Regions from separate parts of the Terrisporobacter hibernicus genome, predicted to be linked through region 1. Evidence: a T-box and tRNA genes for the amino acid it is inferred to sense, from the RefSeq annotation. Region 1 holds a T-box; the other regions hold tRNA genes.
The links. The T-box of region 1 lies ahead of metG (methionine--tRNA ligase). A T-box ahead of a tRNA ligase gene usually reads a tRNA of that ligase, here a tRNA-Met.
Positions count from the first base shown of each region.

Region 2: it has a tRNA-Met gene. The T-box ahead of metG (methionine--tRNA ligase) is inferred to sense a tRNA for this amino acid. The anticodon was not compared.
Region 3: it has a tRNA-Met gene. The T-box ahead of metG (methionine--tRNA ligase) is inferred to sense a tRNA for this amino acid. The anticodon was not compared.

Region 1 is NZ_CP081135.1:1,747,007-1,751,678, reverse strand. Features, by position in the region: gene JW646_RS08470 (Lrp/AsnC family transcriptional regulator) at 1-134, opposite strand, end outside; gene JW646_RS08465 (nicotinate phosphoribosyltransferase) at 167-1,597, opposite strand; gene JW646_RS08460 (nucleoside recognition domain-containing protein) at 1,783-2,337, shown strand; gene JW646_RS08455 (spore maturation protein) at 2,337-2,858, shown strand; T-box leader at 3,141-3,386, shown strand; gene metG (methionine--tRNA ligase) at 3,410-4,672, shown strand, end outside.
Region 2 is NZ_CP081135.1:165,041-169,712, reverse strand. Features, by position in the region: gene hisD (histidinol dehydrogenase) at 1-397, shown strand, start outside; gene JW646_RS00815 (formylmethanofuran dehydrogenase subunit E family protein) at 419-808, shown strand; gene JW646_RS00810 (DUF6143 family protein) at 890-1,498, opposite strand; gene gap (type I glyceraldehyde-3-phosphate dehydrogenase) at 1,834-2,868, shown strand; tRNA gene JW646_RS00800 (tRNA-Met) at 3,273-3,348, shown strand; gene JW646_RS00795 (pentapeptide repeat-containing protein) at 3,407-4,063, shown strand; gene JW646_RS00790 (MerR family transcriptional regulator) at 4,327-4,672, opposite strand, start outside.
Region 3 is NZ_CP081135.1:330,918-335,589, forward strand. Features, by position in the region: gene JW646_RS01635 (YbgA family protein) at 1-936, opposite strand, end outside; gene JW646_RS01640 (hypothetical protein) at 1,256-1,510, opposite strand; gene JW646_RS01645 (YwbE family protein) at 1,531-1,722, opposite strand; tRNA gene JW646_RS01650 (tRNA-Met) at 1,819-1,894, opposite strand; gene JW646_RS01655 (hypothetical protein) at 2,033-2,494, opposite strand; gene JW646_RS01660 (lactate utilization protein) at 2,673-3,290, opposite strand; gene JW646_RS01665 (helix-turn-helix transcriptional regulator) at 3,402-3,605, opposite strand; gene JW646_RS01670 (GNAT family N-acetyltransferase) at 3,786-4,343, opposite strand; gene JW646_RS01675 (hypothetical protein) at 4,417-4,672, opposite strand, start outside.

The sequences.
Region 1 (4,672 bases):
CCAGATTCTTCTAATCTCTTTACTCTTTCTGAAACAGCAGGAGAAGTTAGTCCTACTATTTTACCTAAATCCTTCATAGAAATTCTACCGTCTTTTTGTAATATTTCTATGATTCTGTAATCTGTTACATCCATTGAGTGGCCCCCTTTTATTATTATAATGTATATTATAAGCGTTTTTTTGAATCTAGCAAGTCAGATTTTAGTGTCCAAAGGTTGTCCGATAAATCAACTTTATATTCTTTTGGGTTAGAAAATCTTTTATAAGCATCCCATAGAGTACTCAGTTGGTCATTAACATATTTCTTTATTTCATTAACGCTTTTAGAAACGTATTTACACTCACCATTTTTAAATAATGGTTTTTGAAGTTCTTTTATTGTGTATTTATGGAAAGTTTTACGCTTCCAAGTATATGTAGGGTCAAAAATCGTTAATGGTTTGCTTGTATTGATTTTTTCATCATGAAGCATGATTAAATCAGCTTCAGCCTTATTGTCTTCATTATATATCCTTACTACTTTTTTAAATCCTGGATTATTTATTTTTTCTGGCTCTTCAGAAACTTTAATTTTAGGAACTAGTGTGTCACCATCATAAGAACCAGCCAGTTTATAAACTCCTCCTAAAGATGGAGATTCAGCCGATGTAATTAATTTTGTACCAACGCCCCAAGAGTTTATTGCTGCACCACTTGACTTTAAGCTGGCAATAGTATACTCATCTAAATCATTGGAAGCAGTATATGATAAATCAGTATAACCTGCTTCTTCAAATAATTTTTTGGCTTCAACGGATAAGTATTGTAAATCACCGGAATCTATTCTAATTCCCATTGGTTTATGGCCTTTAGCTTTTAGTTCATCAAACACTTTTATAGCATTTGGAACGCCACTTTTCAAGACATCATATGTATCAACTAACAATAAACATTTATCTGGGTAAACATCCGCGTAAGCACGGAAAGATTCTAATTCATTGTCAAATTTTTGAACCCAACTGTGAGCTTGAGTACCAATAACAGGTATGTTAAACATTTTCCCAGCTAATACATTAGCAGTTCCGCTACATCCGCCTATTACGGCAGCTCTTGCTCCATAAGTACCTGCATCTGGTCCTTGAGCACGTCTAAGACCGAACTCAAAAACAGGATCCCCTGCAGCAGAATAACAAACTCTAGAAGCTTTAGTAGCAATTAGTGATTGGAAATTCACTATTGTAAGCAAAGCAGTTTCTATTAATTGAGCTTGATATAACGGTGCTTTAACTGTTATTACAGGTTCTTTTGGGAACATTATAGTCCCTTCTTCCACAGCATATATATCCCCAGTAAATTTAAAATCTTTTAAAAAGTCTAAGAATTTATCAGAAAATAAATCTAGGCTTTTTAAGTATTTTAAGTCATCATCTGAAAAATGAAGATTATTTATGTATTCTACTAATTGTTCTATACCGCAAATAATAGTATACCCACCATTACAAGCGTTTTTTCTGAAGAACATATCAAATACTACTATGTCTTCATGAATATTCTTCTCGTAGTATCCATTTAACATAGTTAATTGATACAAATCAGTAAGAAGTGTTAAATTTCTCATGGTATTTCTCCTTAAACATTTAAATAAATTAAAAAACCTTATACTTATACTAAAACATAATATACCTCAACTTTCAAGCATAAAGTATATGTAGAGTATTATAAAATAAGACATCATTTATTTTAAGTATACATCATAAAATGGTTTAAAGGAGGAGGATTTATATTAATAAATTATGGTTTTATATGATAGTCCTAGGTATAGTTGGGAGTATATGTTTTAACAATTTACCTCAAACAAATCAAGCAATACTAAATGAGGGAACAAGGGCTATTGAATTCGCCATAACATTGGCCAGTGTAATGGCACTTTGGATGGGTATAATGAATATTGCAAAAGACTCGGGATTAATAGATAAAATAGCGGATAAAATGAGTCCTTTAATGAAAAAGTTATTTCCTACTGTTCCGAAAAATCACAAAGCCATGTCTTATATGATTATGAACATGGTGTTAAATATGTTGGGGGCAGGAAACGGAGCAACAGCCTTTGGACTAAAAGCCATGAGTGAACTGCAAACATTAAATGCAAATAAGAAAAAGGCCTCTCCTGATATGATAATGTTTCTAGTCATTAATATCTCATCCATACAGTTAATTCCTTTTACTATGTTAAAAATAAGAATGGATGCAGGCAGTACAAATCCTAATTCTATAATTTTAACCACTTTATTTGCTACAATTATATCTACAATAGTAGGAGTTGTAGGTTGTAAATTATTACAAAGGAGGTATAAATAATGCTAGATTATTTTTCTAATGTAGCAATACCTGTAATAATTTTATTTATTGTTATCTATGGTAAGAAACAAAACATAGATATATATGAAAGTTTTATAAATGGAGCTATAGAGGGATTAAAAACTGCATGGAACATATTGCCCTATATAATAGGAATATTTTTAGCTATAGGAATTTTTAAATCAGGAAGAGGAATAGAAGTTTTGGAGTACATATTTTCACCTGTAGCTCAACTATTAAATATACCAAAGGAATTAATAGGCCTTATAATTGTAAAACCCTTGTCTGGAAGTGGGGCCTTAGGAGTGTATGCGGAATTAATCCAAAGGGTCGGAATTGATTCTCTTACAGAACAAATGGGATCTACTATGGTTGGAGCGTCAGAAACAATTTTTTATACAATGGCAATTTATTATGGTAGTTTGAAAATAAAAGATACAGGATATACTTTATTTTGTGCATTATTATGTCATATAGCAGGTGTGTTAGCTTCTGTGTATATTTGTTATTTAATATTATAATAAAATTTCAGCAATGGAGTTGACAAAAGCGATAGAGAAGGCAACTCATTGTCGATATGAGGAAAGGAAAATTTTACTTAAATAGAGGATAATTGTTGACAATAAAATATAAATTTACTAAAATTAGAAACATAGTATTAAAAATTTGCAAGGGTCAAATCTTAAGTGATATATCCTTGTTATAGCTTCGAATAAAACCGTTGCTCAAAAGAATTGATTAATATTTGTATCAAAACTTTGATTTTGAGAATAATATTTAATACATATTTAAAAACATATATAATAAAAGCTGAGAAGAGAAGAGTAAGTAAGGATTTTTTCTACAGAGAGCTAGGTTAGGTGGAAGCTAGTGCTAAAAGAATTACTGAAGATGGCCTTGGAGCTTTTTATCCGAAATAATTTAGGATAAAACATTTAGACATGTTACAGTCTACTAAGATATCTATTGTGAAAATAGTGTTTTTAAGCAACGTGAATTTTTCATGATAAATAAATTAGGGTGGTACCGCGAATAATCTCGCCCCTATGGACTCCATAGTGGCGAGTTTTTTATTTATAAAAATAATGTACAAGAGGAGGAAACAAAAATGACTAAACCAACATTTTATATAACTACGCCTATATACTATCCAAGTGGTAGATTACACATAGGTCATACTTATACTACTGTAGCAACTGATGCTATGGCTAGATTTAAAAGATTCTGTGGTTATGATGTAAAATTCTTAACAGGAACAGATGAGCACGGTGAAAAAATCCAAAAGAAAGCTATAGAACAAGGTGTAAGTGAAATAGAATACTTAGATGGAATGATAGCTGGAATAAAAGACCTATGGAAGACTATGGACATATCTTATGATGATTTTATAAGAACTACAGAAGACAGACATAAGGTTATAATACAAAAAATATTCACTAAATTATATGAACAAGGTGACATATACAAAGGTGAATATGAAGGAAGATACTGTACTCCATGTGAAAGTTTCTGGACGGAATCTCAATTATTAGAAGGAGATAAATGCCCAGACTGTGGTAGAGAAACTTATTTAGCTAAAGAAGAAGCTTACTTCTTTAAATTATCTAAATATGAAGATAGATTAAGAGAATTATTCCAAAATCCTAACTTCTGTTTCCCAGAATCAAGAAAAAATGAAATGGTTGCTAACTTCTTAGATAAAGGACTAGAAGATTTATGTGTAACTAGAACTACATTTGACTGGGGTATAAAAGTTCCTTTTGATGAGAAACACGTAATATATGTTTGGGTAGATGCTTTATGTAACTACATCACAGCATTAGGATATTTATCAGAAAATGATTCTGAAATGAAAAAGTACTGGCCAGCAAATATCCAAGTTGTTGGTAAAGAAATCATGAGATTCCATACAATAATATGGCCAGCATTATTAATGGCACTAGATTTACCAGTACCACAGCAAGTATATGGCCATGGATGGATATTATTCGGAAATGATAAAATGAGTAAGTCAAAAGGAAATATAGTATATCCAGAGCCAATGATTGAAAGATATGGAATAGATACACTTAAATATTTCTTGCTTAGAGAATTTGCTTTCGGACAAGATGGAAGTTACACTCATAGAAACTTTGTAACAAGAATAAATACAGATCTTGCTAATGATTTAGGAAACCTAGTGAGTAGAACTGTATCAATGGTAGAAAAATACAACGATGGTATAATACCAGAGGCGATAGAATCTACTGAATTTGACTCAAGCCTAAAAGAACAAGCTAAATTATCAAGAGAAATATTTGAAACTCAAATGAACAAAATGCAATTCCATGAAGCA
Region 2 (4,672 bases), 1.6 Mb from region 1:
AGTATCATCTTGGAGAAACAATGGAGAAATAATATATGTGGACACTTTAGAGGAAGCCATAAAACTTAGTAATAAATATGCACCTGAACATTTAGAAATAAGCTTGAAAAATGAAGACGAAATAATAGATAAACTAATAAATTATGGGTCTTTGTTTGTAGGAAGCCTATCAGCTGAAGTTTTTGGTGATTATGTGTCAGGAACAAATCATACATTACCAACTCTTAGGGCATCTAGATATACTGGTGGAGTGTGGGTTGGAACATTTATAAAAACGTGTACTACTCAAAGATTAAGTCAAAAAGCAGTAGATTTATTAGCCCCAGTAGCTCATGATTTAGCTGTGGAAGAAGGATTATATGCCCATGCAAATGCGGCTAAAATAAGGATTAAATAGTACATAAATTTAGGAGGAATAATGGATAGTTTATTATGGGAAGAAGCTGTTAGATTTCATGGTCATGAATGTCCAGGGTTAGCTATTGGCATGAAAGCTTGTGAAGCAATAATGGGTAAAATGAATATAAAGTTAAATAAAGATGAAATTATATGTATAACAGAAAATAATACTTGTCCATTGGATGGAATAAAGTATGTCTTTGGATGCGACTATGATAAAAAGAACTTATTTTATAAAGAAAGTGGAGAATTGGCTTTTAATATTTTTAATATTAATAATAAGGATAGTTTAAGAATTATTTATAAAGGAAAAAATAATACTAACTCAAATGGTGAGTATACAAAATATATTTTAAATGAAAATGTAGATGAATTATTTGATTTTTCAAAAGTAAAATATAGTTTATAGTTAAAGCTCCTTTCTTTACAATGAAATCATTGTAAAGAAAGGAGCTTTTTTATTTGGTTAATAATATAATTGTAAAATTGCTTAATCAAAGAAGGAGGACAAGGGTTCTTCCCACCATGAAAATGACATGACAAAGTTTGAAGTTATTTCTTCTTTAACAGGACTAATTTCAAATAGGTAACTAAAACCAGGAGAAATAACTACGCCACCATTTTCATTGGAAATATGCATGTTATAAGGAGGGATAATTAAGTTTTGACCATAAATGCCATAAATTTTTTCAATGTCATTACCAAAGAATATTTTGCCAGTAGGCATACTACCACAAGAATTTGAATTTGTTATAGTTGTATTACTAGAACTTTCTAAATTTCCAATGACATCTTCTACGCAGTAATATATTTTAGATATAACTGGACTTGATGATAAATTGGAAATTACAGAACTTTTAACATAAATATTTACATTTGATTTTTTAGGGTTAGATAATAATAAATAAGCACAATCAAAAGTACTATTTCCACCACAATCCATTTCTTCACTAACTCCATTAAATAATGATAAGTTTTTGGTTTGAATATATCCATTGGAAATATCACAAGAGTAATTAATTGTTGATGGTATTTCCGAGTTATTAGTATTCTTAGATGGTTTAGATTTATTTATATATTGATTTTGAGTTATTTTCATTTTTATCACTCCTATTACGATCTTAAAAAAGTATATGAATTAATGTGAAAAACTATGAATATTTATAAGTGATGACTTTTTGTAATATTTATTGTATACAAATAATTAAAAAAATATTGAAATTGTGTACAAAATGGTGTACTATAAAAATGTAGTGTACACTATATATAATAAATATAACACACTAAATAAACTATTTATCAAAAAATGACACATTTAATATACATTATATTAATGGTGATTTTAAAATTCTTTAGAGAGCTAAAGAAAAAGACATGAAAATAAATATATAGTGTACCCTAAATAATTATAAATGATATGTGGGAGGAATAGACTTGAAAATAAAAGTAGGAATTAACGGTTTTGGAAGAATAGGTAGAAATGTGCTTAGAATAGTAGAGGAAATGCCAAAAGATAGCTACGAAATAGTGGCTATAAATGCAAGAGCAGAAGCAGACACTTTAGCACATTTATTTAAATATGATTCTTGTTATGGAATATTTAAAGGTGATGTAGAAGTTAAAGATGAAGAAACAATTGCTATAAATAATAACGATATAAAAATACTTAGATATGGCGATCCAAGTCAAATTCCATGGAAAGAGTTGGGAGTAGACTTAGTAATAGAATCTACAGGTAAATTTGTAAAAAGAGAAGATTGTATGAAGCATATTGAAGCTGGAGCAAAAAAAGTTATAATAAGTGCACCTGGTAAAAATGAAGATAAGACGATTGTTATGGGCGTAAATGAAAATGAATATGATGAAAACATTCATAACATAATATCAAATGCTTCTTGCACAACTAACTGTTTAGCACCATTTGCAAAAGTATTAGACCAAGAATTTGGTATAGAAGAAGGACTAATGACTACTATACACGCATACACAAATGACCAAAGAATTTTAGACAAAACACATAAGGATTTAAGAAGAGCAAGAGCTGCTGGAGAATCAATGATACCTACGACAACAGGAGCTGCAAAAGCAGTTGCCAAAGTTTTACCACAGTTAAATGGAAAGTTAAATGGATTTGCTGTAAGAGTTCCAACACCAACTGTTTCACTTGTAGACTTAGTTTGTATATTAAAGAAAGATGCTACTGTTGAAGAAATAAATGCAGCATTTAAAAAAGCATCAGAAAATGAAATGAATGGAATTTTAGGATATAGTGAAGAACCATTAGTTTCAATAGATTATAGAGGAGATGCACGTTCATCAATTATAGATGGATTATCAACTATGGCAATGGGAAGTAGAATGTTTAAAGTTGTTTCATGGTATGATAATGAGTGGGGATACTCTTCAAGAACAGTGGATTTAGTTGATTTTATTGCTACTAAAATGAAAGCTTTAGAAAGTAATATTTAATAATTAAATAAATTGAAAAAGACATCTGTATACAGATGTCTTTTTATATAAAAATATTGAAAATAAAAAAATCCTTACTTTATCCGATCAAGTAAGGATTCTAAAATATATTATAAAAAGGGGTTTATTAGGGAATATATTTTATTTGGGGAGTAATCAGTTATTGGGGAAATAACTGCTTATTTATAATAACAAAGTTCGACAAATGTTGCAAGCTTTTTTTGAAAAAAATGAAAAATTTAATATTAAATAATATATAAAAAATAATAATTATAAAATATCTACTTTATGGTTATACTTATAAAAGTAAGTATTTATTATTAAATAAAAAGTTTCGTATATAATAAATAGGGTTGTTATATTATGCTTATTATGTTATCCTATAATAGAACAGAAAATAATGACGCGGAGTGGAGCAGTTGGCAGCTCGTTGGGCTCATAACCCAAAGGTCATAGGTTCAAGTCCTATCTCCGCAACCAATATACAAATATAAAACTCTTATATCTTTTGGTATAAGAGTTTTTTTATGGAGGAAATATGAATAACAATAAAAAATTAGATACATCTCTTAAGTACAATAAAACATCTAAAATGAATAAAAATTTCATGTATCAAGATTTAAAAAGAAGTAATTGCTACAATTGTGATTTTTCAAAATCAAACTTCAACTTCACAAGTTTAAGAGGGGCTCATTTTAAATCTTGCAACTTCTATGGGTGCACATTTAAGTCTTCAGAGTTTGTAGGAAGTAATTTAAAAGGAAGTAAATTTATAAAAGCTAAGTTTGAAGACACTATATTTGAAGGTGCAAAATTAGAAAATGTTGATTTTTCTGGAGCAAGTTTCAAAAATGTTATATTTGTAGATTCTGATTTAAGCAAAGCAATAAATCTTAATTACATAGAAGATGAAGTAAGAATATATAACGATATGCCAGAGTTAGAAATAAGTGATGATTTAAAAAAAGCTATAGAAAAAGCCATGGAAAATAAGTGTGTGAAAAAATCAAGAACTCTTGATACAAAGGACGGAGGTATCAATACAATAAGTATAATGATACTTTTAGAAAAATTTAGAGAAAAAAGACTTATAGAAGGTTTAGGAATCTTAAGTGAAAAAGTTGATAGAGAGTTCTGTACTTTAAGTTATATTATAAAAAGTTTACAAAGTTACAAAGATCAAGGGATTTTATAAGTTTGTATAATTAAGAAAAAGCCTTAGATTGTGGAAAATCTAAGGCTTTTTTTATTTGTAAGTATTTTATTTTTCAAACTTGATAATTTAATTTGATATAGTTACACTTTATATTTCATTTACACCTAGTATTACGCTTAAATTACCGCAAGTATAAGCTTTTAATAAGGAAGAATATTCTTATAATAGATTAACTATTTAACAAACCTGACATTTCACTACAATATATTAATTATAGTATATTAAAATTATAAATGCTGATTTTAGTCAGATAACTCTATTGATACTTTTAATAATTGCATATTTTCACTTGGTGTAGTAAGTGCATCTAATAAAGTTTTTACATAAGAATAATTTCCGATTTTTAAATTGTTATCACTTATATATGAAATCATTTTATCGTAGGTAGATTCTATATTATTAAAGGAGCCTTGGTGATATGAAATTAAATATTTACCAGATTTTTTTATAAATAATCTGGATTTAGGTATTTCAATTTCACAATTAAATAAAAAATTTTCGGGAATAAAGGTAAAATTATCATTTGTTTTTTCTATACTTATTAAAGTTGATAAAGAATCTTTAAAGCTATAATTATTTATAAACTGA
Region 3 (4,672 bases), 1.4 Mb from region 1:
ATCTATTGGAAATACATCGAATATTTTTTGACCTAGTAAATATTTATTATTAAACCTTATCACCCAGGACTTAATTATATTTAAAGGTACACAAAAGGGTACCTTGCATTCTTGATACATTTTTATTGTATCTAAGAAAAATGCTTTTTCCTCTTGAGACAAATCATCTGAGAAGTACCCAAATAAATGTAAGAGCATATTAATATTTTTCCCAATATTAGACTTGTTTGCTAATGCTTTTGATAAAATATTATTATATATTTCTAAATCTGCTTCTATAGTGTCTTTTTTTATATTAGCAACAATTCTTCCTAATTCTTTTTGCTTAGAGGGGCTGTATTGCATAAGTAAATATTTGTAATTTGACTGAAAATCTATAATAGATTTAATACTTTTTTCCTTTGCCATATTTTCGAAATCAAAACTCGTAAATACTCTAGTTAAAAAGTGTTCTTTAATATCTGAATTTAATAATCTCCCTTCACTTTCTATAGGTATATTATTAAATTCATCTAATATTTTTTGAGCAAATATGCCACTTGATTTTTTAGGTAGGGGTGGAACTTTTCCAAAATCTTTATATACCTTAGAATCTTTTATTCCACATGATGGTGATTTACTTTTAAGTATAATTCCATTAATATTTTTCCCCTTTATACTTTTTATGAATTCATCAGAAAAACTTATTACTTTTTGCGTGTAATCTTCCCCTGTTTTAGAATTTACTAAGTATTTTCTATTATTATCTTCTACTATCCTTAACACTTCTCTAGGACAAGATAATCCTATTTCCATTTCAGGACATATAGGTATAAAATCCACATAATTTTTTAATTTACTAATAAATTGATTTCTCATCATTTTTCCATCATACCTACATGCTTCATGCTCTATACATTTGCTTATTAATATAGTTGGCTTGTTTTTTTCTATCATATTTATTAACTACTAATTAATTAAATTTTTGTATGAGATTTATACGTTTATCTAGTAGCTTACCTCCCTTTATAACTTTATTTTATCATATTAATATATACCCTGGTTTATTTTGTATCTAAAACTGTACTCCCTTACTTGTGATACGATTAACCACACCGTAAGTAAAAAAGCCTAGAGTTCCCCATTAGCACTATAACTAGTAATATTTAAATTTCAAATTTTGATTATATACATTGTTTTTTCAAACTAAAAAAGAGAGTCTTAGGCTAAAACTCTCTTTCTTAATAATATATTAAATTTATAAATTTACTCAAATTTAAACGTTTTTAGGTCTTAAGTCTGATTGACTTAGATGCTTTCTTATTACATATGTTGTTCCATCTTTTTTTAACTCTGCTTCATATGAATATCCATACTTTTCTATTTCATAATAATCTAGTATTTTAACTGCATCTCCTGCTTTTAAAGAAATATTCTTTGTGTTAGTTTCACTTCCATCTATATGTGCCTTTATCCTTCTATTTTTTGCAAGATAGGCTATATCATTTATTTCAAATTCTCTTTTTATCATAAAATCTCCTTAAAATATATTTATAAAATTTCTTGAACTCTACCAACTATGCCGCTTTCAAGCATAACCTTGATTCCATGGGGATGAGTTTTAGAATTTGTAAGTATTCTAGATACTACACCCTCTGTTAATTTTCCAGTTCTTTGATCTTGCTTTTGAACTACTAATACTTTACTTCCTATTTTTATATTATCTCTATTTTGTCCATTCATATTAATTTCCTCTTTTTATCTAAAAATTCGCTTCGTTATATTTTAAAAAAACTCTTATATCAAGTGATATAAGAGTTTTATATTCATAGTATTAATTGGTTGCGGAGACAGGACTCGAACCTGTGACCTTTGGGTTATGAGCCCAACGAGCTGCCAACTGCTCCACTCCGCGCTGTTATTTGATTTATGTATTAACTATAACATATATAATATAATATAACAACCCATTATTAAATTTGTTCATCAAAACTGCCTTATTAATTAGAATTTATTGCGTAATACATTAATATTGTGAATCTAAATCTTTTCTTTAAATATGTAAATTAATATTTTTTTCAAACTCTTTAATCTTATTCAATAATCTATATTCAGTATGTTTTTTAAAGAAAATCATAATTCCTAGGTAAAAAAACAAAATCTCAATCATTAGATATATATTAAAAATCAACATAAGGCAAAAAGCAAATACCAAAACAGTAAAGAATCTCACATATAAACTACTTTTAAAGTGACCTGAAATATAGGATTTAGAATCCTTTTCAAATATTTCTCCTTCAAAACTATGTATATCCACAACTCCTTTACCCATGATAGAATAGGTACCTGGTGTATAATTTGTATATAACATAAATTTTATCTTGTTATTAATTCTCCTGCACAATAAGTTTGTATTAGTAGAATTATCTGCATTTACAACTTTTAATTTATCTAGCTTAGTAATTAGGATATATTTAGAACAATTAAAGTTAAAAGTATAATTCCTTTTATTCATAAGATCCCCCTTTTATTGACTTCCATTTTGATTTTTATGTTAATAATTATATGGCTTTGTTTTAAAATAGTGTTGAAATTAGTATAACATAATAGGATGTCCATTTGGACATCCTATTTGAATCGCAATATATAACAATTGTTCATTTAATCTGCCTTACAAATTGGAGTTTATTGAACTAATAACCAAACTCACCTTCTAAAAATATAACCTTTATTCTATCCTTTACAAATTGTCTTGTAATACATACAAAAGCATTGCATATTCGCTCCTTACTCTTACAATTTATGCATTTACCAAGCTTTACACATGGTGTATTCTTACCCAACCTTTTTGCATCTAATGGTGCTGCTATCTGTCGAACTCTCTGTATGGCTTCTTCTGAATCGGAAACAATCTTGTTTGTCCCTACTACCAGTATGACTTGTTCTGGTCCATAAATAATTGGAGCAACCCTACTTCCATTTCCATCAATAAAATATAAACTACCGTCCTGTGTTATAGCATTGACACCAGATATAAAGGTGTGTGCTCTGAAATTTTGCAAATACATTTCTCTTTTATCTATTGATGTTAGTTCCGGGTCATGTTTATCTAAAAAACGGTAATTACCATTTCTTATAAATTCAAAAACCTTAGTTTCTTCCAGTGTTACAGAATCTCCACAACCGATTATTTCACCCTCATTTAGCAGAGATTGAACAGTTTCTATTAGTTGTTCGGCATCCTTAACATAATATCCAGCTATATTATTTTGATTAAGATTCTTTATTGTAACATTAACTATTTCTTCCATTGTTAGATACCTCTACTTCCTCTACAAATTTCTATTTACCTAAGTCATATCAAAATTAAATTTACTTCTCAATAAATTAATTTGAGAACCTAATATTTTATTAGGCTAAACCTAAAATTCAAATATAAATAATTTTTCAATAGGAGTATTTAATTCCTTTGAAATTCTAACAGCTAATTCAAGTGAAGGATTGTATTTTCCATTTTCTAAACGGGCTATAGTTTCTCTTCTAACATTTACCTTCTTAGCTAACTCCTCTTGAGTTAATTCATTAAACTGACGATATTTTTTCAAATTACTAATAAAAGTGGTCATTTTAGTTACCCGTATCAAATTTGTAAGTCAAAAATGCCCATAAATTCATTGATATTGCAAAAGTAACTGCTATTATTAAGACTTGCATTCTATACAGTGTTAATAAATCTGTTGTAAATAACCTTAGTATTATTCCTAAAGATTTGAATTATGAATTCCCATTACATAACAATAGTAAATTTACTTCTTGTAATCTTCAGATAATAAAGAATAATAAGCACAATCACAAATACCTTGATTGTTTATATCTGCTTTTCTCATTGTGCCTTCATACTTCATCCCGCATTTAATCATTACCTTGCCTGAACCTGGGTTAAGAGGGTCATGTCTTGATTCGATACGATTCACTTTGACCTCATTTATAAAATACTTAATTATAGCATCTAATGCTTCTGAAGTAATCCCTCTATTCCACCATTTTCGTCCTATACAATAACCAATATGAACCATTCCTATTTCTTCATCTTGGCGTACAGTACCAATAGTTCCTATTGGCTCTTCTCCATTTTTTTTTAATACGATAGCCCATTGATAAAAATTTTCTTTTTCATATTCTTCAACCCAGCTCTTTACAACTGTTTTAGAAATGTCAACGTCCTTCATAGGTCCCCAAGTTAGAAACTTTGTAACCTCTGGATCACTTCCCCAATTTTTATACATAGCCTCTGCATCTGATAATTCAAACTTTCTTAAGATTAAATTTTCAGTCTCTATTTTTTTCGTACCCTTATGATTCATAAAATACCCCCTGTTTTATTGAACATTAAAAAGAAGCACATTAACTTGCTCTCTTTATATTTTATTCTCTAAGTTAAATTCTATTATCAAAATATTTTAATGCAGCTAGTTCTATGGCATATCGTATTCCAAGGTAACATACACCATAGGTACAAAGACGATTCAGCGTAAAAGTTATATTAATATTAGAATTAAGTGTTATCATTTGTCCAATAACTAAAGCTAACAGGAATACTGTAGAGGTTAACATATTTACTGTACTATTAGCTTTGTTTTGAATTAATTGCCAACGTTCATCGTTTTTATAAGTAACTTCTTTTTTTCTCTTC